2 regions of the Rhodococcus sp. NPDC059969 genome follow, and region 2 is predicted to be linked to the other one. Evidence: riboswitches for the same ligand, from Rfam matches in the RefSeq annotation. Region 2 holds a riboswitch; the other holds the start of a gene.
The links. Region 2 has a riboswitch for cobalamin ahead of ACFWAD_RS21625 (FecCD family ABC transporter permease). Riboswitches for the same ligand answer to the same signal wherever they lie in the genome.
Positions count from the first base shown of each region.

Region 1 (14,773 bases), on a different contig from region 2:
ACAAATGTCATGGCAGAAGAATGACGGACGGACGAGGGTTCACGTCCTCGAAGCGAGCAGATTCTATGTATGACCTCAGCACAGGCACTGCATCCACTCAGTGAAGGATCGACACACGACGCCGTCCGGTTGACCGGACTTCGCAAGAGTTTCGGCACCGTCGACGCAGTCAAGGGAATCGACCTGAGCATCCGCCCCGGCGAGATCGTCGCGTTCCTCGGCCCGAACGGCGCAGGCAAGACCACGACCATCGACATGATTCTCGGCCTGTCTCGGCCGACGTCGGGCGAGGTGAGCGTCTTCGGAATGTCACCTCGATCAGCGATAGCGCGCGGACTCGTGTCCGCAGTCATGCAGACCGGCGGGCTGCTCAAAGAACTGACAGTGGCCGAGACCGTACAGCTGACCGCCAGTCTGTACGCCCATTCCCGTCCGGTCGACGAGGTGCTGGGGAGAGCCGGAATCCTCGACATCTCCGATCGCCTCGTCAGCAAATGCTCGGGCGGACAACAACAACGCCTACGATTTGCGATGGCGTTGCTGTCGGACCCGCAATTGCTCATTCTGGACGAGCCGACCACCGGCATGGACGTCGAAGGGCGACGGGACTTTTGGTCCGCCATCCGCGCCGACGCCGATCACGGTCGCACTGTGCTCTTTGCGACGCACTACCTCGAAGAAGCCGATGTCTACGCCGACCGCATCATCCTGGTCCGGCAAGGCACCGTGGTCGCAGACGGGACCACAGCCGAGGTCAAGTCCATGGCGTCCGGACGGACCCTGCGCGCGACAGTCCCCGGCATCACCGACGAACTCCTGCGCGCGATTCCGAACTCGGACGCCGTCGAGGTGCGTGGCGAGTCACTGCTCGTGCACTCGGGTGACACCGACGCCGTTGCACGGTTCCTGTTGACCAACACGCAGGCTCGCGATCTCGAAATCGTCTCCCGCGGTCTCGAAGACGCCTTCATCGCGCTCACGTCGAACAACTCCGAAGGACAGAAGTGATGACCACTGCAACCGAACCGAACACCTACGGGGCCGAGCGAACCGTCGTACCTCTCGGCGGATTCAACACGACGCTTCTGCGACTGGAATTCCGTCGTCTGACCCGCAATCGGCGCACGATGATCTTCACGCTCGTCATGCCGGTTGTCTTCTTCCTCGTCTTCGGGCTCGGTCAAGGCGACGACGATCACGGGATCGGGCATGGCAATGTCGCCGCGTACATCATGATCAGCATGGCGCTGTACGGCGCGATGCTGGCCACGACCAGCGGCGGAGCGATGGTCTCGATCGAACGGGCGTCGGGATGGAGCCGGCAACTTCGGCTGACTCCCCTGACGCCAGTCGCCTACATCGCCGTCAAACTGATCATGGCAATGCTGCTCGGGCTCGTCTCGATTCTCGTGGTCTACGCCGTCGGCTCGTTCACCTCCGCTCAGATGGACGGATCACTGTGGTTCACAACAGCATTGATCGCGTGGCTGGGATCGTCGATCTTCGCGGCGTTCGGCCTGTTCATGGGATATCTGCTGCCCAGCGAGAACGTCATGCAGTTGCTCGGGCCAGGACTGGCCCTGCTCGCCTTCGGCGGCGGACTCTTCGTGCCGCTCGAAGACGGTTCGGTATGGGCGAGCATCGCGCAGTTCACACCGATGTTCGGCATCAACGCCCTCGCCCACGCACCGCTGACGGGCAATAACATTCACTGGACCTGGATCGTCAATATCCTGGTGTGGTTCGCCATCTTCGCCGGCGGAGCGATCTGGCGATTCCAACGAGATACGGAGCGTGTGTAGTTGTCGGAAACGACTGACCGAAACGATTCCGTCGCATTGCCGCGACGGAATCGTTTCGGCGTTCTCTTCGCGGCGGTCTGGATGGTGTTTCTCGGCGGACCGCTGATCGAGGGATGGAATCTGCGCGACGAACTGCGCGGCTGGACAGGGATTCTCGCGACGATCGCCTTCGGTGCGCTCTACCTCTACACCTTCGCCACAACGCAGCAGCGGCGACGAATGACGATGACTCGGCCGACGATTCGCGAAGCTGCACTGGCTCTGACCGCCTTGACCGCATTGGCCGCTGTGATGATCGTCAGCGTCGGGCCGACGGGATTGGCAGCGGCCCCTTATCTCGCGGTGACAGCGGTGACGCTGCTCCCGACCGTCGCGGGCGGCATTCTCGCCTTGGTGTTCGCGGCCTCCGTGGAGATAGTGAGCCTCTCGTCAGGGTGGGGAAATTACTCCGGCCTCTCACTCGGTGTCTGCGCGGCCGCATTTGCGACATGGGGCATCATGTCGCTGATCAGCCGTAACTTCGCCATGCTCCATGAGCGCGAAGAGCAGGAGCAGCGAGCGATCATGGAGGAGCGAACGAGGATGGCGCGCGATCTGCACGACATACTCGGGCACTCACTGACCGTCATCACGATCAAAGCCGAATTGGCCAACCGCTTACTGGACGTGGACATCGAACGCGCGCGCAGCGAACTCGACGACCTCGAAAGACTCTCTCGCGACGCGTTGGCAGACGTCCGCTCGGCAGTCGAAGGATTTCGTGGGATTTCGCTACCCGTCGAGATAGCACGTGCGCGAGAGGCATTGCGTGCGGCAGGGATCGACGACGAGGTGCCGAGCAGTACCGACATGGTTCCTACGCGCCTTCGTGAACTCTTCGCATGGACGATCCGTGAGGGCGTGACCAACGTGGTTCGACACAGCGGGGCAACACACTGCCGGATCACGGTCGACGAGAAAAGCGCGACTGTCGTCGACGACGGACACGGGGCCGGGTCGGTGTCTTCCGGCAACGGACTGATCGGATTGCGAGAGCGAGCCGGTGCGTCGGGCGCACGAGTGGTCATCACTCATCCCCAGCCGCAGGGGTTTGCACTTCAGGTAGTCGAACAGGAGAAAGTGTGAGCAACCAGGGCGAGCGGGCATCCATACGGCTGCTCTTGGCGGACGACCAGGCACTCGTGCGAGGAGCGCTGGCCGCGCTGCTCGATCTGGAATCCGACCTGTCCGTAGTGGCCGAGGTCGGCCGCGGTGACGAGGTAGTGGCCGCCGTTCTCGAGCACCGCCCGGATGTTGCGCTTCTCGATGTCGAGATGCCTGGCATGGACGGGATCGCCGCGACGGCAGCCCTTCGCGAGGCAGCACCCGACACCCGAGTCCTGATCGTCACCACGTTCGGACGTCCCGGATTTCTTCGCAAAGCCCTGCACGCCGGGGCCGGCGGGTTCGTCGTCAAGGACACGCCCGCCAGGCAGCTTGCCGACGCCGTCAGACGTGTCCATGCCGGATTGCGCGTCGTCGATCCCACCCTTGCGGCCGACAGCCTCGTCAGCGGCGAGTCGCCCCTGACAGAACGTGAGACCCAAGTCCTTCGGGCCGCACACGACGGCGCACCCGTGGCAGCCATCGCTTCGGAACTCTTCCTCTCCCCGGGAACGGTTCGAAATCATCTGTCGGCCGCGATGGGTAAAACCGGTGCCACGACCCGTGCCGAAGCCGTCAGAATCGCCGAGGCGAACGGCTGGCTCTGATCAGAACGGGAGAGAACCCGCTTCCCGGCAAATAGTTCGCCGCTCGTTCATCGATGGCAATTTGTCCAGATCACTCAAAGTAGGGACCTTATACCCTAGGGATTTGCCCAGAAAACTACCCGGTCACGCAAGTCCGAAACAGCTAATCGTTCGATAACTGGCTATGATGCAGTTAATTGAATTGACGGAGCCTGTGTAACGGGGAAGGGGCGTCTCATGTCGAACCAGTTCAACGATCGATTGAACTCGCTGTTCGAGACTGCCGACTTTCACGTCACCAATGCGATGGTCGTTCGCGGCATGACCGAGTTCGGTTGCCGCATTTCGACTCCGTATCTGTCACAACTGCGCACCGGCGTCCGAACCAATCCGTCACCGGAAGTGGTCGCCGCCCTCGCGCACTTCTTCAACGTCCATCCGGACTACTTCTACGCCCCGTCCGACCACACTCCGCCCGCCATCTCCGGTGGCGAAGCTGACCTTTCTCTGCTCGAACAGTTGCACAACGTGCGCCTGCGAAACCTCACCTCGCGAGTCGTCGACCTCTCACCGTCGTCGCAGGATCTGCTCGTGGAAATGGCGGAAAATCTGCGCTCCTCGGAGAATCTTCCGCGCGTACCACCGGACTCGAATTCCTACATGTCTCGCGCCTAGTGCTTCGTCGACTCTCCTTGACTGCTCAGGGAGGGTTGGCCTTATGCTGGTCGATGCAGCTGGTTCGCCCGGCACGGTCATGAGGAGCCCCGAAGACCGTTCCCGGCGTCGAAGCCCCGTCAGCGCAAGCTGTCGGAGTGAGAGGGAACCCGGTGAAAATCCGGGACTGTCCCGCAGCGGTAAGCAGGAACGACCGCCGTTTATGTGCACTGGGCATCCGCCTGGGAAGCGACGGCCAGTAGGTTCGATCCAACTCGATCGAGTGCCCGCGAGTCCGAAGACCTGCCGACTGTGTCGGGCACGCCGTGCCCGACGGTCCACCGCCTCGTGGAATGGGCGTGTAGATCTCCATCGGACCTCGTGTGCGGTGCGGGCAGTGCTGCCCGCCGAAACTCGAGGTCTCGTGAGGTGTACCCGTCTGCCGGCAGTGGCCATCAATGCATTGGCAATCTGGAGAAACTCCGTGACAACGACATTCACTTCGACCGTGCTGGGCTCACCGCGCATCGGTCCTCATCGAGAACTCAAGCGGGCAACCGAAAGCTACTGGGCGGGGCGCATCGACGCCGACGCCTTGCAGAGCGTGGCCCGTGACCTCCGTCGGCAGGGCTTGGCCGACCTCCGTGACCTGGGCCTCGACTCAATCCCGGTCAACACCTTCTCCTTCTACGACCAGATGCTCGACACCGCAGTTCTTCTCGGCGCACTACCCGATCGCGTCGCGCCCGTCACCGATCCGTTGGACCGCTACTTTGCAGCTGCCCGTGGGACGGACACCATTGCGCCGCTGGAAATGACGAAGTGGTTCGACACCAACTACCACTACCTGGTGCCGGAGATCTCACCGTCCACCACTTTCGAACTCGACCCGTCCAAGGTCTTGTCCGAACTGGCAGAAGCGCTTTCCGACGGCATTGCGGCCCGCCCGGTCGTCATCGGACCGGTTACCTTCCTGCTGCTCTCGAAGGCTGTCGGCACAGACGAGCCGCTGCTCTCGCGGCTCGACGAGCTACTCCCCCTCTATGCGGACCTACTCGGCCGGCTCGTGAAGGCCGGTGCAGGGTGGGTCCAGCTCGACGAACCGGCGCTCGTGGGCGATCGCACCGACGAGGAGATCGAAGCGGCACGCGCTGCGTACGAACAGCTTTCGGCACTTTCGGAGCGACCGTCGATTCTGTTGGCGTCGTACTTCGGTTCGCTGCGTGACGCGTTGCCTGCACTTGCTTCGACCGGCGTCGAAGGATTTGCCGTCGATCTGGTGGCCGGTCAGGATTCGATCGGCTCCGTACCTGAACTCGCCCGCAAACTAATCGTCGCCGGAGTGGTCGACGGACGAAACATCTGGCGATCGGATCTGGACTCGGCACTGAGCACATTGGGCGCTCTGCTGGGGAGCGTCGATACGCTTGCCGTCTCCACGTCGTGCTCTCTGCTGCACGTTCCGTACACGCTCGACGCGGAAGCCGGGGTCGACAAGGCACTGCGCTCGTGGCTCGCGTTCGGCACCGAGAAGGTCAAGGAAGTAGTCACTCTCGCAACCGCTCTCACACAGGGTCGGGAATCGGTGGAGGACGAGTTCGCTCTGGCGCGAGCGGCCGCCTCGACCCGCAAGGACGATCGCAGACTCAACGACGCGAGTGTTCGAGGCCGTCTCGACGCCGTTCTGAACTCGGCGACCGGTCGCGCGCCCGCCGCCGAGCGTCGCGCTGCCCAGGAAGAGTTGCTCTCTCTTCCGCCGCTCCCCACGACGACCATCGGCTCGTACCCGCAAACGTCGAAGATCCGTATCGCTCGCGCGGCGCTGCGCAAGGGCGAGATCGACGAAGCCGAGTACGTCAACCGTATGCGCGCCGAGATCGCCGAAGTTGTTGCGCTCCAAGAAAAGCTGGATCTCGACGTCCTTGTTCACGGTGAGCCGGAACGCAACGACATGGTCCAGTACTTCGCGGAGCAGTTGGACGGGTTCTTCGCCACCGCCAACGGGTGGGTCCAGTCGTACGGCACCCGCTGCGTGCGTCCGCCGATTCTGTACGGCGACGTCTCGCGTCCGAAGCAGATGACCGTCGACTGGATCACGTACGCACAATCGCTGACCGACAAGCCTGTCAAGGGCATGCTCACCGGGCCCGTCACCATCCTTGCCTGGTCCTTCGTCCGCGACGACCAACCGCTTGCCGACTCGGCAAATCAAGTCGCACTGGCCATTCGAGACGAGACGGTCGATCTGCAGGCCGCCGGAATCGGAATCATCCAGGTCGACGAACCCGCACTACGTGAACTACTCCCGCTGCGTGCGGCGGACCAGCCCGCCTATCTGGACTGGTCCGTCGGCGCTTTCCGGTTGGCCACCTCGGGCGTCGCAGATTCCACCGCGATCCACACCCACCTGTGCTACTCCGAGTTCGGAGCGGTGATCGGTGCCATTGCCGGTCTCGACGCGGACGTCACGTCCATCGAGGCGGCGCGATCACACATGGAGGTGCTCGACGATCTCAGTTCGGTCGGGTTCGACCTCGGCGTCGGCCCGGGCGTCTACGACATCCACTCACCGCGTGTGCCGAGCGTCGACGAGATCGCCGAATCACTGCGTGAGGCACTCAAAGCTGTTCCGGTCGAACGGTTGTGGGTCAATCCGGACTGCGGTTTGAAGACCCGCGGCCCGGTCGAGGTCGAAGCGTCGCTGCGTAACCTCGTCGAAGCCGCGAAGTTGGTCCGAGCGGAGCTTTAGGGGCAAAGCCCCTGTGCGCCTTTTTGGTAGTGGGCACTACCAAAAAGGCGCACGGGGGTCAGCTCAACCACGTATTGCCGAAGAGCAGAATTCCGTCCGCACTCGGCGTCACTCCGTGCACGTTCTCGCGCCACGGAATGAAGACCTTGCCGGAGTTGACCACAGCCATCGGCGCCGTCTCGTTGACTACTGTCTGGATGTCGTCGATGACGGCTCGACGCTCTTCCTCCCCCGACGCCGTCTGCAGTTTGCCGAGCAACTCGTCCATCCGAGCGTTCTTGTAGCCGAGGATATTCGACGGCGACTCACTGAACAGATTGCCGTACATACGCACGAACGGTGACTCTTCGAGAACGTTGAACGCGAAGTAGGACACGTCGTAGTCGTGCTTGGCATACAGCATGGAGATCAGATCGTTGATGCTGGTTGCGTAGGTGATGTCGACCGTGAAACCCACTGCCTGCAAGAGCGACTGAAACGTCAGCGCGCTGCGTTGCGTCGCCGGGTCGTTCATTCCGACGTAGGTCAGTTTTCCGTCGTAACCGTCGGCCTTCGCCTCGGCCAGATACTTCTTCGCAGCCTCGGGATCGAAACCGTTTCCCGCCACCGAACCGTGCCATTGCGACCACGACGCGAACATGTCTGTGCCAGGTTCGCCGAAGCCGCCTTGAACCCGCTCGTTGAACGTATTCGGATCCACCGCAGCGACGATCGCCTTTCGCACACGCTCGTCCTTCGCCGCCCGATCGTCGCGCTGATTGATCGCCAGGACACCGGCCATGCTGGCCGAGTACACAAATCCCGGATCGCCGGCTTCGAAAGCCTCGTGAATGAAATCGGGAGACTTCAGATAGGCAACCTGAATTCCGTCGGTGTGTAGGCCCTCCAGTTTGCTCTTCTCGTTGACAATTGCCGGGAAGCGCAACTTCTCGAGATACGGCGCCCCGTCCCAGTACGTCGCACGGGCAGCGAGCACCAATTCGTCCTGGGAAGCGAACTTCTCGACGGTGAACGGGCCTGCTCCGACCGGGACGAAAGTGCCGGTTGCCATCGACGAGGGTGCGACGATCATGCCCGGGCCAGTGGTGAACATGATCGGGAACTCGTCCCACGGCTGCGCCAAGGTGAAGACGACCGTACTCGGATCCGGTGAATTCATCTCGCGCACAGCGGTCTTCCACACCAGCGCGTGAGTTCCCTTCTTCTGCAGATAGTGATCGATGCTCCACAACACTGCTGCACTGTCCATCGCGGTGCCGTCGCTGAAGGTGACACCGTCGCGCAATTTCAGTGTCCACACCGTGTTGTCGTCGTTGGCAGACAAAGACTGCGCCATGTGGGGAACATATTCTCCCGCAGCGGTGTCGAAGCGCATCAAAAGGTCGTAAATGGCTGCCATTTCGCTACCACCGGTAGCGCCGCCGTCCTGACGGTCTGCTGGGTCGAGACTGCTGATTCCGTTGTACGTCGCAAACGAGACCGTGCCACCCGAGCGTGGCTCTCCCCCGTCGTTCTGGTCGCCGACAACTCCGGCCGTCACGTCCGATGCATCCGTGGTCGTACCTTGGCCGCTACTCGCACACCCGGTCACCACCAGTGTCGCCGACGCCAGGACAACCATCCAGATTCGAGCGCGAGCTCGGTACGAGCGCTTCATTGCGACTCACTTTCACAGTTCACGGACACGTCGATCTCATGGATCCAACACCCGACAGATTTGTGAGTGAATTCTAGGTAAGGACTCATTCTGTGTCTGCGATTTCGCAAAGCTGAGACGATGATTCACAATATTGACGAGGAAAAGAGAATCGAATTCTAGATGTCTCTGGTCCGCTGAACACCAACCAGATGGCATCGTCGAGCCTTCCACTGCGCCTCGGCGAACTGATCCCACCACGAAGGGTGCTCGATCTCCCGCCTGCCGTCGTCTCCGCCTTGCGCAATCACGATCGTTCGGAACAGCGCTCGAATTTCCGAGTCGTCAAGGTTCGTCACAGTCCAGAGAAGTAATACACATGTTAATTAAGTATTGAACCACGCGATCACGCTAGGGTTAGGCCATGAATGACCCGACGACCGACAACCAGGCAACCGATGACCAGGCAACCGTCGGCGAACTGAATTTCTGGTCGTTCATCGAACTGGCCAACAAGCGACTGGCCACCGAACACGGCTTTCGCGATCAGCTGGCCACCGAGGTACTCCTGACGCTCAATCGAGCCTCCAACGTCGTCACCTACGATCTCGAGTCGTCGATCCACCGCCCTCGCGGCTGGTCATGGTCGTCGTTCCGACTATTGTTCGTCACCTGGCTCGCCGGACCGATCGAGCCGAAGGCTGCCGCCGAGCTCACCGGGATGAGTCGAGCCGCGGTCTCCAACCTGTCCAAGTCCCTGCTGGCAGACGGACTGATCGATCGCCGCCCCACCGAGAACGACGGACGCTCTGTCCAGCTGTACCTGACCGACAAGGGCCGGGAAGCCATGGTCGAGGCATTTCGCGAGCAAAACGAACGCGAGCACGCCTGGGTCAGCGTCCTGAGCGAAGCCGAACAGCGCATCCTTGTCATGCTCCTGGACAAACTGATCACCAACCGCAGCCAATTCGACGTACGCGGGCGTAACTGACGCGAATCAACACCGTCTCGAGGGTTGCACGCATCACATCATTTTAGTTAATGTATTTACTATCTGGTGGATGTGAGCCAGGCAGAACAGCACAGAAGGAGCCCCGTCATGGCGTTCTATCGACAACTCGGCAACATTCCACCGAAACGTCACACCCAACACCGTGACGAGTCGGGCAACCTCTACTACGAAGAACTGATGGGTGAGGAAGGTTTCTCCTCCGACTCGTCGCTGCTCTACCACCGCGAAATTCCGTCGGCCATCGTCGACGCAACGGTCTGGGAACTGCGCGACCAAAGCACCACGCCCAACCACCCCCTCAAACCCCGCCATCTGAAACTCCATGCACTGTTCCCCGAGAGCATCTGGAACGAGACCGACGTGGTAACCGGCCGTCGTCTCATACTCGGCAATGCCGATGTCCGACTCTCCTACGTGGTTGCTTCCGCACCATCCCCCCTGTACCGCAATGCAATCGGTGACGAGATGGTCTACGTCGAGTCCGGCGAGGCTACCGTCGAGACCGTCTTCGGCACGCTCGACGCCCGCGAGGGTGACTACGTCCTGATCCCGATGTCCACGACCCACCGGTGGATCCCCAAGGGCGACAAGCCACTCCGCGCTTACGCCATCGAGGCGAACAGTCACATCGTCCCGCCCAAGCGCTATCTCTCCCGCTTCGGCCAACTGCTCGAGAACGCACCGTTCTGCGAGCGAGATCTGCACGGACCGACCGCGCCCATGATCGCCGAAGGCATCGACGTCGAGGTACTGGTCAAGCACCGCACGTCGGCAGGCATCGTCGGAACCCGAATGGTGTACCCCACGCATCCTTTCGACGTCGTCGGCTGGGACGGCTGCCTGTACCCGTACACCTTCAACATCTCGGACTACGAGCCGATCACGGGCCGCGTTCACCAGCCGCCGCCGGCACATCAGGCGTTCGAGGGGAACAACTTCGTTATCTGCAACTTCGTACCGCGCAAGGTCGACTACCACCCCCTGTCGATCCCGGTGCCGTACTACCACTCCAACGTCGACTCGGACGAGATCATGTTCTACTGCGGCGGTGACTACGAGGCACGCAAGGGTTCCGGCATCGGGCAGGGATCGATATCGATTCATCCCGGCGGCCACGCTCACGGCCCACAACCCGGCGCGTACGAGCGAAGCATCGGCGCCGAGTTCTTCGACGAACTGGCCGTGATGGTCGATACGTTCCGGCCGCTCGAATTGGGCGAGGGGGCATTGGCTTGCGAAGACGGTGCCTACGCCTGGAGTTGGGCGGGACGGGGGCCGCAGCAATGACAGTCATCTCTCCCCTCCTTCGCGGCCTGTGTGACGACGCAGCACTCTTCCCACCCGGCAATGCTCCTCTCGCCGAGGCAGTTCCGGCCCACGGCGCCTACCTGCAGGCGGACTACGACGCACTGGTCGGGCCCTTCGTCTTTCCCGCACCGCGATTGAGCGAACTGGCCGCGTATGTTTCGGCAGACAACCCGGTGACGCTGAGTCTGACCGTGCCGGCCGGCCCAGCCGATACAGCGGCCGCGCTGTCGAATGCGCTCGCCATCCCTGGCGTTCACGTCGCCGCCGTCGAGGTGGGAATTCCTGACGGGCTGGACGCCGATGCGGCCTTCGAGGAACTCGCTCGTGTCCATGCCGCTCATCCCGACATCGATATTTTTGTCGAGGTACCCCGCGGTGATCGGCGCGCGGACTATCTGACAGCTCTCGAAACTGCCGGGTACTCCGCAAAGTTTCGAACCGGCGGGATTGTCGCCGAGGCGTACCCGGACGAGGAAGAGCTCGCAGATGCGGTGATATCCGTTGTCCGAGCAAATATCCCGTTCAAGGCAACCGCGGGACTGCACCACGGCGTGCGCAACACCGATCCGGAAACAGGCTTCGAGCAACACGGCTTCCTCAACATCATGGTGGCCGTCGATGCTGCGAGACGGGGCGCCGGTCGTTCGGAAGTTGTTGCCGCACTGGCGCAGCGTGATCAAGATTCAATCGCGCGAATCCTGGCCGGGTTGACCGAGCCCGAGGCCGGCGAGGTGCGTCGCCGATTCCTCTCGTTCGGTACCTGCAGCATCTCGGACCCTCTCACCGAGCTAGAAGGGCTCGGATTGATCGTCCGCTCCGACAAAACCGAAGGAACACTCGTATGACCGTCACGACCATCGACATTCCCGCCGACTCACTGTTCGGGCTCGACAATCTGCCGTACGGGGTCTTCTCCCCCGCGGGAGGGTCGCCGCGCATCGGTGTACGGGTCGCCGACTCGGTGGTCGATCTCGCAGCCACACTGGGTGATTCCGTCTTCTCCGAACCGACCCTGAACGCGTTCATGGCTCAGGGCCGAAATCAGTGGATATCTGTGCGAAACCGGATCTCGGAACTCGTGACCGGTGAAATAGACTCGGATGCAGTGTTTTCCGTCGACTCGGTGACACTGCACTTGCCGATCGCCGTGGCCGACTACGTCGACTTCTACGCCTCGGAGAATCACGCAACCAACCTCGGACGGCTATTCCGTCCCGACGCCGCGCCTTTGATGCCGAACTGGAAGCACCTTCCCGTCGGATACCACGGGCGCTCGAGCACCATCGTCGTCTCCGGCACCGACATCGTTCGTCCCTGCGGACAGCGGAAGGCACCCGATCAGGAAAGCCCGGACTTCGGACCGTCTCGTCGCCTCGACATCGAAGCCGAGATGGGGTTCATCGTCGGAACTCCCTCGAAAATGGGCGATTCCATCACCCCGGACGAATTCGCCGAGCACGTCTTCGGCGCTGTCGTCGTGAACGACTGGTCTGCGCGAGACATCCAAGCGTGGGAGTACGTCCCCCTCGGTCCGAACCTGGGGAAGAGCTTCGCGACGTCCATCTCGCCGTGGGTCGTACCGTTGCTCGCCCTCGAAGCAGCCCGAATCGACACTCCGGTGCAGGACCCCGAACCGCTCTCCTACCTACGCGGTGAGGAGAAGTGGGGACTGGACATCGATTTGGCCGTCGAATGGAACGGCCACGTCGTCTCGCGACCGCCCTACGCCCAGATGTACTGGTCGCCTGCACAGATGCTCGCGCACACCACCATCAACGGCGCAGCAGCGAGCACCGGCGATCTCTTTGCGTCCGGAACAATTTCCGGACCGGACAGAGATCAGCGGGGCGCCTTCATCGAGCTGACGTGGGGCGGCAAGGAACCCGTGGCTGTGGGCTCCGAGACCCGTACCTTTCTCGAAGACGGCGACACCATCGCCATCTCGGCCACCGCTCCCGGCGTCGGCGGTTCACGAATCGGTTTCGGGGATGTTCACGCTCGGATCCTGCCTGCAACTCAAACCGGAAGATAGTGATTGACAACTGTTTGATTCACGCTGATCTGATGTCCGGAATTCCTTGCCTCACGATTCTCCGAAGATAAGCTGGACTAACCATCCAGAGCGATCGAGAGTCCTGGCTCCGTGACGTCGCAGCAACCCCCTCAGCTGAGGTGCGGGTGCTTTCTGCCAGGTCCGATGGAGGACTCGTGCCCGGCGATCGACCCCGTACCTCAGTGGGGACAGCAACTGTCATCGTGATCGTGGGCGGTGGTCCCCGCGGTACCGGCGTACTCGAGCGGATCCTCGCTCACGAATCGGTGGACGCCGATCCCACACCGATCGACATTCATGTCGTCGACCCGTATCCGGCAGGTGCCGGCCGTATTTGGCGAGGCAGCCAGGCGCCGCTCCTGTGGATGAATTCGACGACCGCAGACGTCACCATGTTCACCGACGAGACCACCGCAGTGACCGGTCCGGTACTGCCGGGTCCGACGCTCGCGGAATGGGTCGCCGAAAACTCGGCAGAGCTTGCCCACTTCCCTGAAATCGCGGCAGAAGTGCCGACCGTCACGCCGTCGTCGTTTGCATCGAGGTCATTGCAGAGCCGGTACCTGAACTGGGTGTTCCAGACCGCGGTCGACTCCGCACCAGCGCACGTCGATGTTCGGGTTCATCGACGATCCGTGGTCGACATCGTGAACGTGGGCGAAATACAAAATGTTCATCTGGACGACGGCGTTGTCATCGAGGCGACGGCCGTCCTTCTTGCACAGGGGCACCCGGATGCGCTGGCTGCTCCGCGCGAAACCTCACTGAGCGGCTTCGCGTCGGAGCACGGGTTGACCTATGTAGGTCCGGGATACACCGCCGACCTCGATGCCGATGTCATTCCAGCAGGCGAGCCGGTACTGATCGCCGGACTCGGTTTGGCTTTCATCGACTGGATGGTTCTGCTCGCCGAGAGCCGCGGCGGCATTTTCGAACGCGGTGACGACGGCGCCCTCACCTACGCTCCCTCGGGTCGGGAACCACTGTTGTATGCCGGATCTCGTCGCGGCGTGCCGTATCACTCCAAGATCTCTTACTCGATCGCTGACGCCCGGCCACCGCTACCGCGGTTCTTCACCGCTGATCTTGTTCCCGGCGACGGGCCTTTGGATTTCCGAAACGACATCTGGCCGCTCGCGTCGAAAGAACTGGCAGGCGCCCACTATCACGAACTGTTCGCCTCGCACCCGGACCGGACGGTGGGCACCTGGGAGGAGTTCGACGCCGAATTCGCCTCGCTGGCTTGGGGATCGCCTCGATTGCAGGAACTGGTCGAGAACGCGGTCCCGAAGCCGGAAGACCGTATCGATCTCGAACGGCTCAACCGCCCACTCGGCGGTGAGCGCTACGACGGACTTGCCGAGGTCCAATCTCGGATCACCGAATACATCTCGGCAGACGTCGTACGCCGGTCGGACCCGTATTTCAGCGCCGACGCAGCTGTCTTCTCGGCGCTGCTGTCGACGTACATGACCGTCGGAGAATTGTTGCGGCGCGGCAGAATCCCGGCCGAATCCGTAGCCAAGGACGTCGAGGGTTGGCTACATTCGTTCTTCAGCTTCATTGCCAGTGGTCCGCCGCCCGAGCGTCTGGAACAGTTGGTCGCCCTCAACGAGGCCGGCATCGTCCAGTTCCTCGGGCCGGATTCGGTGTTCTCCACCGAGATCGACCCGGCAACGGGAGCAGGGATCTTTGTCGCTCGCAGTGCGTCGCACACCGATATCGTGGCCGCGAACACCCTCGTCGAGGCGCGCTTGCCGGTCGCTTCCATCAGCGCGAGCGGTGACTCGCTCCTGCGGACACTTCACGGTCGGGGCGAGGCAGTCGAA
Region 1 covers NZ_JBHWUF010000002.1:86,429-101,201, reverse strand. Annotated here, with positions in the region: gene ACFWAD_RS09380 (DMT family transporter) at 1-24, shown strand, start outside; gene ACFWAD_RS09375 (ABC transporter ATP-binding protein) at 70-1,008, shown strand; gene ACFWAD_RS09370 (ABC transporter permease) at 1,008-1,802, shown strand; gene ACFWAD_RS09365 (sensor histidine kinase) at 1,803-2,927, shown strand; gene ACFWAD_RS09360 (response regulator) at 2,924-3,553, shown strand; gene ACFWAD_RS09355 (helix-turn-helix domain-containing protein) at 3,770-4,207, shown strand; cobalamin riboswitch at 4,311-4,512, shown strand; gene metE (5-methyltetrahydropteroyltriglutamate--homocysteine S-methyltransferase) at 4,671-6,935, shown strand; gene ACFWAD_RS09345 (ABC transporter substrate-binding protein) at 6,994-8,592, opposite strand; gene ACFWAD_RS09340 (MarR family winged helix-turn-helix transcriptional regulator) at 8,996-9,562, shown strand; gene ACFWAD_RS09335 (homogentisate 1,2-dioxygenase) at 9,671-10,870, shown strand; gene ACFWAD_RS09330 (hypothetical protein) at 10,867-11,736, shown strand; gene fahA (fumarylacetoacetase) at 11,733-12,923, shown strand; gene ACFWAD_RS09320 (FAD/NAD(P)-binding protein) at 13,100-14,773, shown strand, end outside.
Region 1: another riboswitch for cobalamin. It lies ahead of metE (5-methyltetrahydropteroyltriglutamate--homocysteine S-methyltransferase); the one in region 2 lies ahead of ACFWAD_RS21625 (FecCD family ABC transporter permease).

Region 2 (14,773 bases):
ACCCGACGCTGGGTGACCGGGTCACGGTCGGTGCGGGTGCCAAGATCCTCGGGCCCGTCGTCATCGGCGAAGGTAGCGCTATCGGCGCCAACGCCGTTGTGACCAGGGATGTTCCGGCCGAATCCATCGCGACGGGTATCCCGGCGGTGGCGCGGCCACGGACCACCAAGGAGAAATTGGTGGACCCGAACAGCTACATCGATCCAGCGATGTACATCTGAAGCACTCCTTCTTCGATGGCCACCCTCGTGTAGACGGCGGGTGGCCATCGGCGTCTGTTCAGGCTCGCGTCAGGTGCCATCCGCGACGTCCCAGTACGACGGCCGTCGCAGCGCCCAATGCTGCTCCGATCAAGGGATAGCAGGCCAGGACGAGCCAGCGCGGTCCGTCTAAGGGTTCGTAGGCGGTGGCTATTGTCGACTCGTAGTCCCGAGCCATCTGCACGTCCCGGAACGGTACGTAGGAACCCTGATAGACGATGGTCTCGTCAGGGCTGGTCATCACGTCGATCAGACTGCCCACCAGGGGAATTCCCCCGACGACAAATCCCAGAACCGCCAGAATCGCGATCAGTGTGCGCATCGCCCGAGCCTATCGCCCGGCCGGAAGTTCAGACTGTGATCGACGGTTCTTCGGGGGTCGAGAGGGTCAGGATCGCCCGCACGACACGTGGGCTCTGCTCGAGTGAGCGTTCGAGTTCGCGCAACGTGTGAGCCACTCGCGATTCCACGTAGTCACCGACCAGATCGACGCTTGCCACCAGATACACCTGCCGCGGCCCGAGGTATTCCATGCGCAAGAACGTGATTCGGTTGATCTCTGGTAGTTGGGAGAGGGCTTCGACGGCTGCTGCCCGCAGCGTCGGTGAGGCCTCTTCGCCCACCAGGAATCGGCGGTTGCGATCGATCAGGATGATCGCGATGACTCCGAGAAGTATGCCGACGAAGATGGAGCCGAGGGCGTCGGGGATCGGTGAACCGGTGATCTGGTGCAACAGGACACCGACGAACGCGATGACCAAACCGATAAGTGCCGCAGCATCTTCGGCGAACACGGCCCGAGTCGTCGGGTCGGATGTGTTGAGTGCCTGGGTCATGACGTCGCGGTTCACGGCGGACGCTTCGTTTCGGAGTTGTTTGTACGCCTGCCGGAACGAGATGCCTTCGAGGATGAACGAGACGCCGAGGACGGCGTAGGCGACACCGAAGTCGGACGCCGGTTCGGAATGGAACAGTTCCTGGATGCCATGGGTGATCGAGACACCCGCGCCGAGTGCAAACAGTCCGAGAGCAGCGAACATCGACCAGATGTAGGCCTCCCGACCGTAGCCGAGTGGCTGGTCTCGGTCGGGAACCCGTTTCGAGCGGCGGTTCGCGATCAGCAGCAGCACTTCGTTGCCGGTATCGGCCCAGGAATGGGTGGCCTCGGCGACCATCGAGGCAGATCCGGTGACGATCGCGGCCGCGGTCTTGGCCCCGGCGATCAGTGCGTTCGCCGCAAACGCCAGTACGACCGTCGTGGTGCTCTCGTCGGCCGATGCTTCCGTTTCGGTGCTCACGATTCTCAGGCTAGGCGGGTGACGACGGTTTCGTGCGGTGACGCTCGGCGACGGAGCGCAGCAGTGTGGCGACGGCGTCGTAGAACTGCGTCAGGCCCGGCTCTTCGACGGGAAAGTGCCCGCACCCTTCCAACATCACGGATTCGGTGGGTGCGTTGATGCGGCGAAGGAACTCCAGGCTCAGCTCGGGCGGTGTCCATCGGTCGTCGGCCGGGTGGGTGAGCAGGACGGGTGTCGTGCGAAATGATTCGGGCGCGGTGTGCTCGAACGAGAAGTAGCTGCTGAGAAATCCGAGTGGCACCCGAACACCGCCGCCGCGCGGATCCGTCGCACACAGCGTCGCGAGTTCCCGATTGCTGCTCATGTTCGCGACGTCGGCGACCCAACGGATGGGCACGCGGATACGGCCCACCAGTTGTTCGGTGCGGCGCATCAGGGGAGCGCCGTAGACACCCATCGGGCCGAACCGCGCCGCGGCAGCTCTGGCCGATGGATCCGAGGAATCGAGCAGGCAGGTAGCGACGACGGCGTCGGCCAGACCGGTCCGCGCGGCCACCTCGTAGGCCAGCAGACCGCCGATGCTGGCTCCCAACAACACCAGCGGCCGATCGTCGGCTGCCTTCTCTGCTCGGACGAGATCGCAGAGAAGATCGACCCACTGCTCGTACCGGACGCCGGCGGGATCGGCTACGACGGTGTCGCCGTACAGCGGAAGGTCAGGGAAGAGGACTTCGGCTCCGAGTTTCACGCCGATCCCGGCGAACGGCCACAACGCGCCCGAGTAGCCGCCGGCGCCGTGGATGCCGAGAACACGAACCGGCGCGTCTGGAACCACGGCCCGTGCGACGTGGACGGTGTTGCCGTTCCACTCCCACCACGTCGGGGTCGGCGCCGGCATGTGGTCGGTGTACCGGTCGGGCATAAACTTCGAGTAATCGGCGCTGGTCACCTACACAATTCTCGGTATCGGCGTCGCGGCTGACAACTCGCATCGGAGGACCGTGTCGACTCGGCGGAAAAGGCCCTCCCAGCAGCGCTCGAGGGCTACCTACGACGCGATCCTGGAGGCAGCTACTCGCGTTTTCGCTTCGGAAGCCATGGCAGCGACCACCAACCGGATCGCTGACGAAGCAGGGGTGTCGGTGGGCTCGCTCTACCAGTATTTCGGCGACAAGTACGAGATCCTCTCGGAGTTGGCGAACCGTCACGTGAGTGCTGCGCGGGAGAGTTTTGCGCTCTGCCTTGCCGACATCGTCGAGCGTGAGCTCACCCCGGACGAGGCCGTCCGGATGTTGGTGGAGTGCGCGGTCGAAGTGAACAGTAAGCCGCGAGAGTTCTTTCACCTGCTCTACGATCAGGTTCCGCGTACGCGTGAGCTCATCGAGCAGGTCGAAGGAATGAATCGGCAACTGGTACTGGGTTTTTCGGAGTACTTGCAGAGCCGCGGTTTCAGTGCGGAGGATGCGTTGCTGACGTCGCGGCTGACTGTGACTGCCGTGGACAGCCAGGTGCATCGGGTTGTGCTGGAATCGGATTCACCCGAAGAACTTCGAGTGCGAACGGAAGCCGTCGTGCGGCAGGCGAGATCGATGATCGCGTCGGAATCCTGATCCGGTGTGCGGAATGGTGACCACAGTCCGTTATGGTTCTGACGTCATCATCGAGGTAATGGGAAGTCGGTGCAATTCCGGCGCGGTCCCGCCACTGTGAGGTCGTCCACGCGTCGACCGTAGCCAGATACCACCCTCGTTGACGTTGTGTCATGCCACGAGGATGGATCGGTCACACCATGAATGCTGTTGGCGGAGCTCTGTCTCCACCTACCCACCTGCCTTCGCCGAAGGCTGGTGCACCTCGAGGACGACTCAGTCCGGGTATCGTGCTGCCCATTCTGCTGGTCGTCACCGCGGTCTCGGCTGTGTGCGCGTTGGCCTTCGGATCCGAGATGCTCCCCGTGTCCACCGTGGTGGACGTGGTGCACTCGCGCTTCGGAGGCCCGGCCGTCACACGCTCGGATCTTGCGATCGTGTGGGGGATCAGGGCACCTCGGGTGCTGCTCGGTCTGGCAGTCGGCGCTGGTCTTGCCGTCGCCGGTACGGTGGTGCAAACCCTCGTCCGTAACGCTCTCGCCGATCCCCACCTGCTCGGAGTGTCGTCCGGCGCGAGTGTCGGTGCCACCGCCGTTATCACCACCGGACTGTTCGCCGGTGCCGGAGTATGGGCGCTCAGCCTCGGTGCGATGATCGGAGCTCTGGGAGCTGCGATTCTCGTCTTCACCATCGCGACGCTGCAAGGCGGCATCACTCCACTGCGATTGGTTCTGACCGGGACTGTTACCGCGTCCGCGCTGTCGGCGATCGCGAGCTTTTTGGTCCTGCGCACCAACGACTCCCAGGCTGCGCAGTCCGTATTGTTCTGGCTCCTGGGAAGTTTGGCCGGTGCCTCCTGGGACAAGTTGTGGGCGCCGGTCATCGTTGTGGTCCTGCTGACGGCAGCGGTGTTCGCGCTGCACGGTTGGTTGGACGCACTGGCGGCTGGGCCGGACGTCGCGGCTTCCCTGGGTATTCCCATCCGAACCCTTCGAAACGTGTTGTTCGGAGTGCTGGCGGCGTTGGTCGGCACGATGGTTGCGGTGTCCGGTGCGATCGCCTTCGTAGGCTTGGTCATACCGCACGTGACACGCATGATCGTCGGAGCCAGACATCGAGTGGTGTTGCCGGCGGCAGCGCTGATCGGGGCGTCGTTCCTGGTGTGGGTCGACGTCGTGGCGCGGACGTCGTTGCGGCCGACAGAGATCCCGCTGAGCGTGGTGACCGGGGTGATCGGTGCCCCGCTGTTTCTCCTGCTTCTCGGCCGTCGGCGCTACCGTTTCGGTGGTAGTTCGTGAGCGCCCGTGCACTGCCTCTGACTGCGTCCGGAGTAGTTGTTCGCATCGACCGTCGAACCATCGTCAAGGGCGTCGACATCGTCGCTGACGCCGGTGCAGTGGTGGGTGTGGTCGGTCCGAACGGTTCAGGCAAGTCGACTTTCTTGCGTGCTCTCGCCGGTCTCGGACCGATCGCCGGCGGTGACGTTCGCGTCGGCGGCGAGTCCGTGCACGCGATGTCGGCGCGTTCGCGGGCCAAAGCCATTTCTTTTGTGGCGCAGGAAGAGCAAAGTCCCGCCGACCTGTTGGTTCACGAATACGTGACTTTGGGGCGCACCCCACACGCAAAGCCCTGGAGCGTCGGCGGAAAGCACGAGAATGCCGTCGTCGATCGTGCTCTGGGCGAGGTCGGAATGATCGAGCACCGATTCTCTTCGATGGACACGCTTTCCGGTGGAGAGCGTCGGCGGGTATTTCTTGCCCGGGGACTCGCGCAGGACGCCGGCGTACTCATCCTCGACGAGCCGACCAATCATCTCGACATCCGGCATCAACTCGAACTGCTCGATCTGGTCCGGTCGTTGGACCGGACGGTGATCATGGCACTGCACGACCTCGATTTGGCTGCAGCAGTGTGCGATCGGGTACTCGTGCTCGCGGACGGAGTTGCCAAAGCCTTCGGTCATCCCTCCGACGTACTCACCACCTCGGTGGTCGCAACTGTTTTCGGCGTCGAGACTTTCGAGCTCGTGAACCCTGCGACAGGCCGTTCACACCTCGTATTCGAATCACGAAATTCTCAACCACAACACACATTTTCGGAGAGTGCACTTTGATACACGTCAAGACCCGCGCGTCGTTCGGTGCGGTCGCAGCCGCGACAGCGTTGTTGGCCGTTTCCGGCTGCACAGCGACCGCACCCCTCGACGAAGCCGCAGACAAGACTTCGGTCACGCTGGAGAACTGCGGAACGGAAAGCACTTTCCAACTTCCGATCGAAAAAGTTGTTGCCACAAGCAATGCGGCCAATATCGGCACCATTCTCCGAGTCGGCGGACTGGATCGTCTCGCTGCAGTCGTGTTGAACACCAACAACGACGCGGTCATGGATTCGATGTTCGGTCCTGGAATCGCCGACGTTCCACACCTGGACGGAACGATCACGATGGAGACGATTCTGGGTAAGCAGGCGGACCTGGTGGTCGGCTCGTACAGCGGCTTGTTCAAGGGAGCCTCCGGTGTGACGCCGGAATCGCTGCAGGGCAACAATATCGACTCATATGTGATCTCCGACAGCTGTCGGCAGAGTGCCGCCGCGGATTCCGCGCTCGGAACGATGGGTCCGTGGGATGCCCTCCGTGCAGACGTGACGAATTACGGAAAGCTGTTCGGAACCGAGGACACTGCCGCAAAGGCGCAGACCGAATTGGATTCGCGTTTGGCACGTCTGGAGTCGGCACCGGATGCGGGCGACAAGCCGAAGGTGCTGATCTACGACAGCGGTGAAGAAGATCTGTACACCAGCGGAGGTAATGGAGCCCCCAACGGAATCATCGATGCGGCCGGGGGAACCAATGTGTTCGCCGACGTCGACAACACCTGGTTCAAGGCGAGCTGGGAGACCGTCGCGAAGTCCGAACCCGACGTCATCGTGATCATGGACTACAAGAAGAGTGCCGACGAAGTACAGGGCAAGATCGACGCGATCAAGAGCCGAGAAGGCCTACGTGACCTCGACGCAGTCAAGCAGAACCGCTTCGTCGTACTTCCTCTCGCCATGTTCACCAGCGGATTCCCCAACATCTACGGCGCGGAACAGTTGCGCGCGAAGATCGAAGAGTTCGGGCTGGCTCCGTCGAGCAGCATCGACTGGACAACCGCGCCGTCGGCATGAGTGTCGACAGTGGTTCGCGTCGGGTGATCGTTGTAGTGCGGCCGACGGTGAGCGGCCTCGACGAGGCGGCTGCACGCCGGCTGCTTGACGCTGTTCAAGCGGGCACCGACGTCGACGTTCGCGTTGCGTATCTCGATGTCGCTTCGCCGAGCCTTCACGAGGAACTCGATCGAGCCCATGCCGATGGCGTGGGCAACGTCGTGTTGATTCCAGTTGCGGTGCCGAGGGATCGGTACCTGCTCACGTGGACAAGCAAGGCGGTTGCGAACTGGCGCGAAACCCGAATCGACGCCGAACTGGAAGTGACGCTCCACGAATCGGAATCGCTCGAAGGTGCGGTGGCCGGGCAGGTGATCGACGAACTCGACTCGGCGGGAAAGCCGATTACAGCGAGTCCGGCGTCGTACCGCAGTCCGGCGTGGTCGGTGATCGAGCAGCACGAGAGGCATCTGTTGGTGTGCAAGGGGCCCCGCTGTATGGCGTACGGAGCAGGACCTCTCCACCGGGCGATGAGCGCGGCGGCCAAAGGCACTTCGGCAAAGGTGACGGGGACCGGTTGCCTGAGCCCGTGCAACCTGGGGCCGTTGGTGATCGCGAACCCCGGCGGTACCTGGTTCGGTCACGTGGACGCCGGAGACGCCGACGCGTTGGTGTCCGGTCTCGAGGATCAATTGGTGGATCACATTCTGGACCGGTAGATGCCGGGTCGGTAAAAGCAGAGAACCCGCTGGGCGCGAAGTGCGCTCAGCGGGTTCTGTTGTCCTGTCTCAGGAACCGAAGGGAAGGGTTCCCGGCGGGATCTGGTATCCACTGCTGCCGACGGAGGCGCTGCCCCAGAGTGCGAGGAAAGCGTTGATGGCGTTGGTGAGCATATGAATGTCCTTTGTGAGATGACTGATTCGTTTTCGACGGTACCGGGTGGATCTGTGGATTCGCTGGGAGTTGACACCCTTTTCACGGGGCTGGCACCCGTTCCGGCAGGTCGGAACGGGTGCCAACTGTCAGCAAAGGGTGCCAACTCCCGGGTGGGTCAGCCCACGTAGCCGGGCGGCATGAGTACGGACTTGGTCTCGCAGAAGGCTTCGAGGCCCTCGGGTCCGTTCTCGCGGCCGATACCGGAGTTCTTGTACCCGCCGAACGGTGATCCGGGATCGAAGGCGTACCAGTTGATCGCGTAGGTACCTGTGCGAATCTGCGCGGCAACTTCGAGGCCGTGGTCGATGTCGGTGGTCCAGACTGATCCGGCGAGGCCGTAATCCGAATCGTTGGCGATCTTGATGGCCTCGTCCTCGGAGTCGTACGGAATCACCGAGAGAACGGGTCCGAAGATCTCCTCACGTGCGATGGTCATCGAGTTGTCGACGTCGGCGAAGATCGTCGGCTCGACGTACCAGCCCTTGTCCAGACCGGCGGGGCGTCCACCACCGAGTACGACGCGTGCGCCTTCTTCCTTGCCCTTGGCGATGTATCCCTCGACGCGCTCGCGCTGCTTCTCGGAGATCAGGGGGCCGAGTTGTGCTGCAGGATCGGACGGATCGCCGACGGTCATGAAGCCTGCGGCGGTCTTCATTCCCTCGATGACCTCGTCGTAACGCGAACGGGGGGCGAGGATTCGGGTCTGAGCGACGCAGGCCTGGCCGGTGTTCATCAGGCCGGACATGACGAGCATCGGCATTCCGGCGGCGATGTCGGCGTCCTCGAGGATGATCGCGGCGGACTTGCCACCCAGTTCGAGGGAGCAGCGCTTGAGGTTCTGCGCGGCGATGGCACCGATCTTGCGGCCGACGGCACTGGATCCGGTGAAGGTGATCTTGTCGATGCCCGCGTGCGAGACCAGGTATTCGCCGGTCTCGGCTCCGCCGGGGAGCACGGAGATGACGCCTTCGGGAACGCCCGCCTCGGTAAAGATCTCGGCAATCACGTGGACGGACAGTGGGGATTCGGGTGCGGGCTTGAGCAGAACCGTGCAGCCGGCGAGCAGGGCGGGTGCCAGCTTGTTGATCGCCAGGAACAGCGGGACGTTCCAGGCCAGCACGGCGGCGACGACGCCGACGGGCTCACGGGTCACCTTGGTCTGCCCGAATGCGCCGGTGCGCTTCTCTTCCCACGCGAACTTGTCGGCCAGTTCGGCGTAGTAGCCCAGCGTCGCCATCGACGGGGTCTGCTGCATCATGCCGACCATGGCGGGCGGCTGGCCCATCTCGTTGGAGATGAGCTGGTTGATTTCCGCGCTGCGCTCTTCGATCAGCTTGGCGGCCTTGGCGAGGATCGCGCCGCGCTCGGCGGGGGTGGTGCGTGACCACGGTCCCTCGAACGCCGCGCGGGCTGCGGACACGGCCGCGTCGATGTCTGCCGGTGCTGCGATGGGACAGCTGCCGACGCGCTCCTCCGTTGCGGGAGAGAACACTTCGAGTACCTGGTCGGTGGCCGGGGCCACCCATGCTCCACCGATGTAGAGCTTGTCGTAGTCAGTCATCAATTCATTCCTCGGTGTTGTCGGTCGCCGCGAGGGCATACGCGTCGTCTGCCTGTGCGGTGTCGGTGAAACTGGTGAATCCGTATTTCTCGTGCGGTCCGATGGCGGCTACCTCGAAAAGGCCGGTGCCGGTGTGGGTGTTCGCGCCTTCCGTGAGCGTGAAGGACGCAAGATTGTCGACGGGGGAGAACATGCGTTGGAACGGTTCGATCTCGTGGACCTTGTGGCGCAGTCCCTGTACGACGAGTTCGCCTTGCCACATTCCGTGACGCCAGTCCTGTTCGAGTCCGTAGCCGGTGCCGATTCCGATGTAGTTGGCCAGCAACAGTTCGCAGGTGACGGTGAGGACTTCACCGCCTGGCCGGTGGAAGGTGATGGTGGCTCCGGTGACGTCGCGGGTGTCGGGGCAGAACGTCAGTTCGTGTTCGGGCCGGCCGAGCCATTCGTTGTCCCTGGTTTCGTCCGGCCACACCCGCATGGCCTCTTCGACTATGCGCCTGCCCTGTTCGTCTTCCTGCATGATCACCGAGATGGTGAACTCGTCGAACTGCATGACCGCGTAGATCCAGAAGAAGTTCTGGATTCCGTCGACGGCGCGTCTGCCTTGCGGTTCGGCTTCTCCGACCGGACGCACACCCCACGAGCGGTCGCGGTTTCCCCGCCACGTCTTCGGGTCGATCGCGAACTCCTCCCCGTCGACGGTGAGCGATCCGGTCCAGGTTCCGGTTTGCAGGAAGCGCGAGGTATCGAACGTGACCCGTTCGAGTTGGCGACGAAAGTGCTTGGGCTCGAGCGCCGCCGGGATGGTGGCGTCGAAGGTGATGTCGAAGGAGAGATCGTATTCGCTGCCCGGCTCGAGTACGACGCGGAGCTTCTGCAGTCCTTCCAGCACTTCGATGCGCAAAGGTCCGACGGTGGTGTCGGTACGGTCGGCGCTCAGAGCCTTCGACATACGCGCAACGATGTGGTCGTCACCGCGGCGCAGTACCGCGAAGGCGTCCATGACGCCGAGGTTGGGGTACTGGCCGAGTCCGACGATGAGGAACACGTCGGGGGATTCGGTGGGGTAGCAGTTGAAGTAGTAGCGGTCGTAGAAGTTTCGATCCGAGGTGGCTACGTGACGGATCGGTTCGGCGATCTGGTGAACGGGATAGTCGTCCATCGGTGAGAGCATGTCAGGCCAACCTCTCCCAGTAGGTACCGTCGAGCATCGCGGCGAGCGAAGCGCGGTGCATGATCATGTCGTCGGGGTCTTCGGGTCGCTGTGACTGGCCGAAAGCTATGGCGCGGGCCTGGATTCGCCACATGATGACCGCCTGACGCAGTGCGGCATAGGTAACGTAGAACTCCAGATCGTGTGGGGCGTGGCCGGTGATCTCGGCGTAGGTCTGCGCGAGATCCGGCAGTCTCAGGAAGTCGGGAAGGCCGGGTAGGTTCGCCAGGCCGGCGATGTCCTCGAAGAACCTGTGCAGGAATGCCATCCAGCCCAGATCCATCTCTCGCGGGCCGAGAGTTGCCATTTCCCAGTCGAGTACGGCTACCGGCGCGAAGTCCTGGTACATGACGTTGCCGATGCGCGAGTCGCCCCAACAGAGCACGGCCGGCGAATCGTCCGCGGGATTGTTCTCCTCGATCCAGTCGAGGGCACGTTCGATGAGCGGTGATCTGATCCCGTCGGAGACCACCCACTCGTAGTACGCGCGCTGCTCGGCGATGTGTGCCGTGAATGCCTCTCGTGCAGTCGTTCCCGAATTGGGGAGCCGGAGGAAGTCGAAACGCTCACACGGCTTGTCGATGTCATGCAACTGAGCCAGGACGTCGACCGAGCTGCGCTGGAGGGTCTTTCGCTGCTCGGGGGACGCTTCGGTGACCCACGATCCGAAGTTGTACGGCATGACGTCAGGTGGCACGTCGCCGGAGATGCGTTCCATCACGAAGAACGGCGCACCCAACGCGTCCGGGTCGGATTCGGACCAGTACACGGCAGGTACGGGCACCGCCGAGTGCTCGCGCACCTGAGCCATGGTGCGGAACTGGGATTCGAGGTCGTAGGCAGGAAAGACCGGCATGGTCGATTCCGTCGGTGCCACCCGAGCGACCAAGGGATGATGTTCGCCGTCCCAGGTGGCGTCGAAGAGGATGGTTTCGCTGGACATGCCGTTGGCTGCGGGCAAGGTGACGTCGGCGACGGTCACAGTGGATTCGCTCGGCACCTTGCCGGCCATCCACCGTTCCAGGCGCTCACGGAGATCTTCGGTGTCGCGGAGGGAATCGCTCGGTCGGGCGACCTGGGCGTGATGCTCGGTTTCATCGGTCGAAGAAGCAGTCGAGGCAACGTCAGATGAGGAAGCGTCTGGGCTCACGGTCACCTCCTTCCCGTAGGCGTCACGTGCAATGCCCGTAACGGTGTGAGTCAGAACACTAAAACACGTTACAGAAATTGGGAACAGGTGGCACCCGTTTAGTGGGACTCCCTGCGGATTTATCGGGGAAGAACGCGTGTCAGATAACGGCGGTGAGCGCGAGCAAGCCCGCACCGGTCAGAGTTCCGGCGCCGCCCAGCTCGGCGGGAACGATCCGGAGCCCGGCGATGAACGACAAACGGGCATGTCGGGCAGCCGCGTCGAGCATCGGTTCCCACAGCGGTGCACCCGACTGTGCGAAACCGCCACCGATCACCGCGAGGTCCACGTCCAGGAGGGCAGCCGCAGAGGCGATGGCACCACCGAGCGCCGTGCCTGCGCGGTGAAGCGCGTCCACGGCGATCGCGTCGCCGCTGCGTGCACCCTCGGCTAGTTCACGGCCGGTGTTCCCCGACCAGCCCTGGCTACGAGCCCATCGCACCGCGGACGGTCCACTGGCCACCGTCTCGAGGCAGCCGACGCCCCCACAGCTGCACGGTTCGGCAGAGCCTGGAACGACGAGGTGACCGATGTGGCCCGCGTTGCCGGTTCGACCTTGCGTGATCTCTCCGCCGAGAACAATTCCGCCGCCGATTCCCGTAGAGACGACCAGGCTCAGGAGGTTCGGGTTTCCGCGTCCGGCGCCGTGGTGGAACTCCGCCAGCGCCGCTGCCGCCCCGTCCATGGCGAGGGCGGTTCCGGCGTCGGGAAAGAGGTTACGGACGCCCGCGACCAGCTCGAATCCCTGTGCCCACTCGGTGATGTTGATGGGAGCGACGACGCCGGAGACGGTGTCCACCGGCCCGGCGCAGGCGATGCCCACACCGTCGACGCCTCGGCCGTCGGCGACTCGCTCGAGTAGCGCTGCGCACGCTCCCCACGGGTCGGTCTGCGGCGTCGGCACGCTGTCGAACACGGGAACACGGCCATCCTCGGACACGACGCCGGCAGCCATCTTGGTGCCACCGATGTCGAGTGCGAGGCGCATGCCGCTATCGCTTTTCGAGAACCACGACGAGGTTGCTCACCAGGAACTCCCGCAGGCCGGGGACTCGGACCATCCACCACGCCCACGACGGGTGGTAGCGCGGGATCGCGGCGAGCAATGTTCCCTGGCTGGTTCCACGGGCCCAGCGTAGGCCGTCGGTGGCGCCGACTTTGAACAACGACACCCCGAATCTGTTCTTCGGTTCGCGTCCGGTCTTGCGGAGGTACCGCTTGGCCGCGTACTCGCCGCCCAGCGCATGCCACGGCCCGGTTTCGTGGCCGCCGAACGGACCCCACCACAAGGTGTACGAGAGAACCATCAAGCCGCCGGGCTTGGTCACGCGCAGCATTTCCTCCGCCATCAGCCACGGCTCACTGACGTGTTCGGCCACGTTGGAGGAGAAGCAGATGTCCACCGACGAGTCCAGGAACGGCAGCGCCAAACCGGATCCACGCACCGCCCCTCCTACCGTCAGACCTGCCGCATGCATCTCCGAGGGATCGGGTTCGACGGGAATGTAGCGGGCACCGGCGGCCTGAAAGACCTCCGCGAAATAGCCCGGCCCGCCGCCCACGTCGAGGACGGTGAGGCCGTCGAGGGATCGCCCGGTGTGACCTTCGTGCAGGTCCGAGATCAATTCGACGGAGTCGCGTGCGAGCGCACCGTAGAAGATGTCGGGTGCGGTCTGCTCGTGGCGGAAGTCGCTGAGCAGGCCGAACGAGCGTTTCAGGGTTGCCCGTCGGCCGAAAATGCGGGTCACTGCGGGCTTGGTCACGGGTAGCAACTTTAGCCACTGGGGCGCCCGGTCCACGAACACCGTCAGGAGCGCGGCAATACGGACGCTCGAACAGTTAGGGTGTTCGGCAGGGTTACCGGCCGGTCAGGCGGGGCATCCCGCAGGATCGCCCGAATCGTGGTGGCCACCGACCAACTCAGGGAGTAACGCACGTGCGCGAGGTTCTGTTGCTCTGCTGGCGCGATACCGGGCATCCCCAGGGCGGTGGAAGCGAGCGTTACCTCGAGCAGGTCGGATCCCAGTTGGCCGAGCGCGGCATCAAGGTGACGCTGCGGACGGCGTCGTATCCCGGAGCGCCCGCGTCGGAGGTTCGTGACGGCATCACCATCAGCCGAGCGGGTGGACGTTTCAGTGTGTATCCCCGCGCTCTGGCTGCCATTGCCGCTGGGCGTCTGGGTTTCGGATCGCTGAAGGGCATTCGCCCCGACGCGGTGATCGACACCCAGAACGGCATCCCCTTCTTCTCCAAGACCGTGGCGGGTGCGCCGGTCACGCTTCTGGTCCATCACTGCCATCGTGAACAGTGGCCGGTGGCAGGCAAGCTCGTCGGTCGGATCGGCTGGTGGGTCGAATCGCGATTGTCACCGCGCACCCATCGACGTAGTCAGTATCTGACGGTGTCGCTTCCCTCGGCGGAAGAATTGGTAGACCTCGGTGTCGAGCGCGAACGAATTGCCGTGGTGCGCAACGGTGCCGATCGGCTTCCCGTCGGCGTCGACGCGGGTGGTTCGATCACCAGGGCCGAGCGTCCCACCATTTCGGTTCTCTCACGGCTGGTGCCGCACAAGCAGATCGAGGACGCACTCGAAGCTGTCGCGGCGCTGCGGCCGACGCTTCCAAGCATCCATCTCGACGTCATCGGTGGTGGTTGGTGGGAGCAGAACCTGCGTGATCGTGCCGCCGAGTTGGGGATCGGTGACGCCGTCTCGTTCTACGGTCACGTCGACGAGGCTCGTAAACATGAACTACTGGCGCAGTCGTGGATTCATCTCATGCCTTCGCGAAAAGAAGGATGGGGTCTTGCAGTCATCGAGGCTGCGCAGCACGGTGTTCCGACGATCGGCTACCGCAGTTCCAAAGGCCTGACCGATTCGATCGTCGACGGAGTGACCGGGCTTCTGGTCGGTGGCGAGCATGCCGGCGACGGTGACATCGCTGATCTGACGCAGGCTGCCGGCACCCTGCTCCGCGACCACGAACTCCGCACGGTGCTCGGTGAGAAAGCTCGCGTGTGGTCCGGCGAGTTCTCCTGGGAACAGACCGGCACCGGAGTCCTGGAGGTGCTGTCTGCACACAAGGACGGCCGGTGGGTCTCAGGACTGGCCGCGCCGCGCGAGTCGAATTCGGTTCTGGTTCAGTCCGACTGAGATCAGCGCGATCACGCCCATCAGTATCCACGCGAGATGCGCGACTATGACGGCAGTTCGGGCGCCGGTCGAGGCTTCCTGTGTGGCAACGTCTCCCCGTACTCGGTAGAGCTCGAGATCGTCGTCGGCGAAGACCTGCTCCAATCCGTCGAGCGCAGTTGCCGAGTTGCCGAGTTGACCCGGTGTCCCGCGCTCGATCAGCACCCATCCGACTCCGAGAGCGGCCAACTGCGTAGGACTTCCGCCGGCCAGCAGTAGGTCCTCGACCTGGGTGGCTCGGGTTCCCTCGCCGCCGACCGCACCACCGGCAACCACCAGTTGGCCGGTCTGCAGAACGTCGAGAGGCAGGAAGCGTGGTGCGGGATCGAGCACCGGCGCATCGCCGCTGTAGGGGAAGGCACGGAACATTCCGGCGGGAAGCACTGC
Region 2 covers NZ_JBHWUF010000008.1:136,289-151,061, reverse strand. Annotated here, with positions in the region: gene epsC (serine O-acetyltransferase EpsC) at 1-221, shown strand, start outside; gene ACFWAD_RS21645 (hypothetical protein) at 280-582, opposite strand; gene ACFWAD_RS21640 (cation diffusion facilitator family transporter) at 611-1,558, opposite strand; gene ACFWAD_RS21635 (alpha/beta hydrolase) at 1,569-2,507, opposite strand; gene ACFWAD_RS21630 (TetR/AcrR family transcriptional regulator) at 2,656-3,168, shown strand; cobalamin riboswitch at 3,185-3,322, shown strand; gene ACFWAD_RS21625 (FecCD family ABC transporter permease) at 3,438-4,445, shown strand; gene ACFWAD_RS21620 (ABC transporter ATP-binding protein) at 4,442-5,260, shown strand; gene ACFWAD_RS21615 (ABC transporter substrate-binding protein) at 5,257-6,318, shown strand; gene ACFWAD_RS21610 (CbiX/SirB N-terminal domain-containing protein) at 6,315-7,016, shown strand; gene ACFWAD_RS21605 (aldehyde dehydrogenase) at 7,349-8,794, opposite strand; gene ACFWAD_RS21600 (hypothetical protein) at 8,799-9,968, opposite strand; gene ACFWAD_RS21595 (phosphotransferase family protein) at 9,970-11,157, opposite strand; gene ACFWAD_RS21590 (ROK family protein) at 11,297-12,184, opposite strand; gene ACFWAD_RS21585 (class I SAM-dependent methyltransferase) at 12,189-12,959, opposite strand; gene ACFWAD_RS21580 (glycosyltransferase family 4 protein) at 13,133-14,347, shown strand; gene ACFWAD_RS21575 (hypothetical protein) at 14,294-14,773, opposite strand, start outside.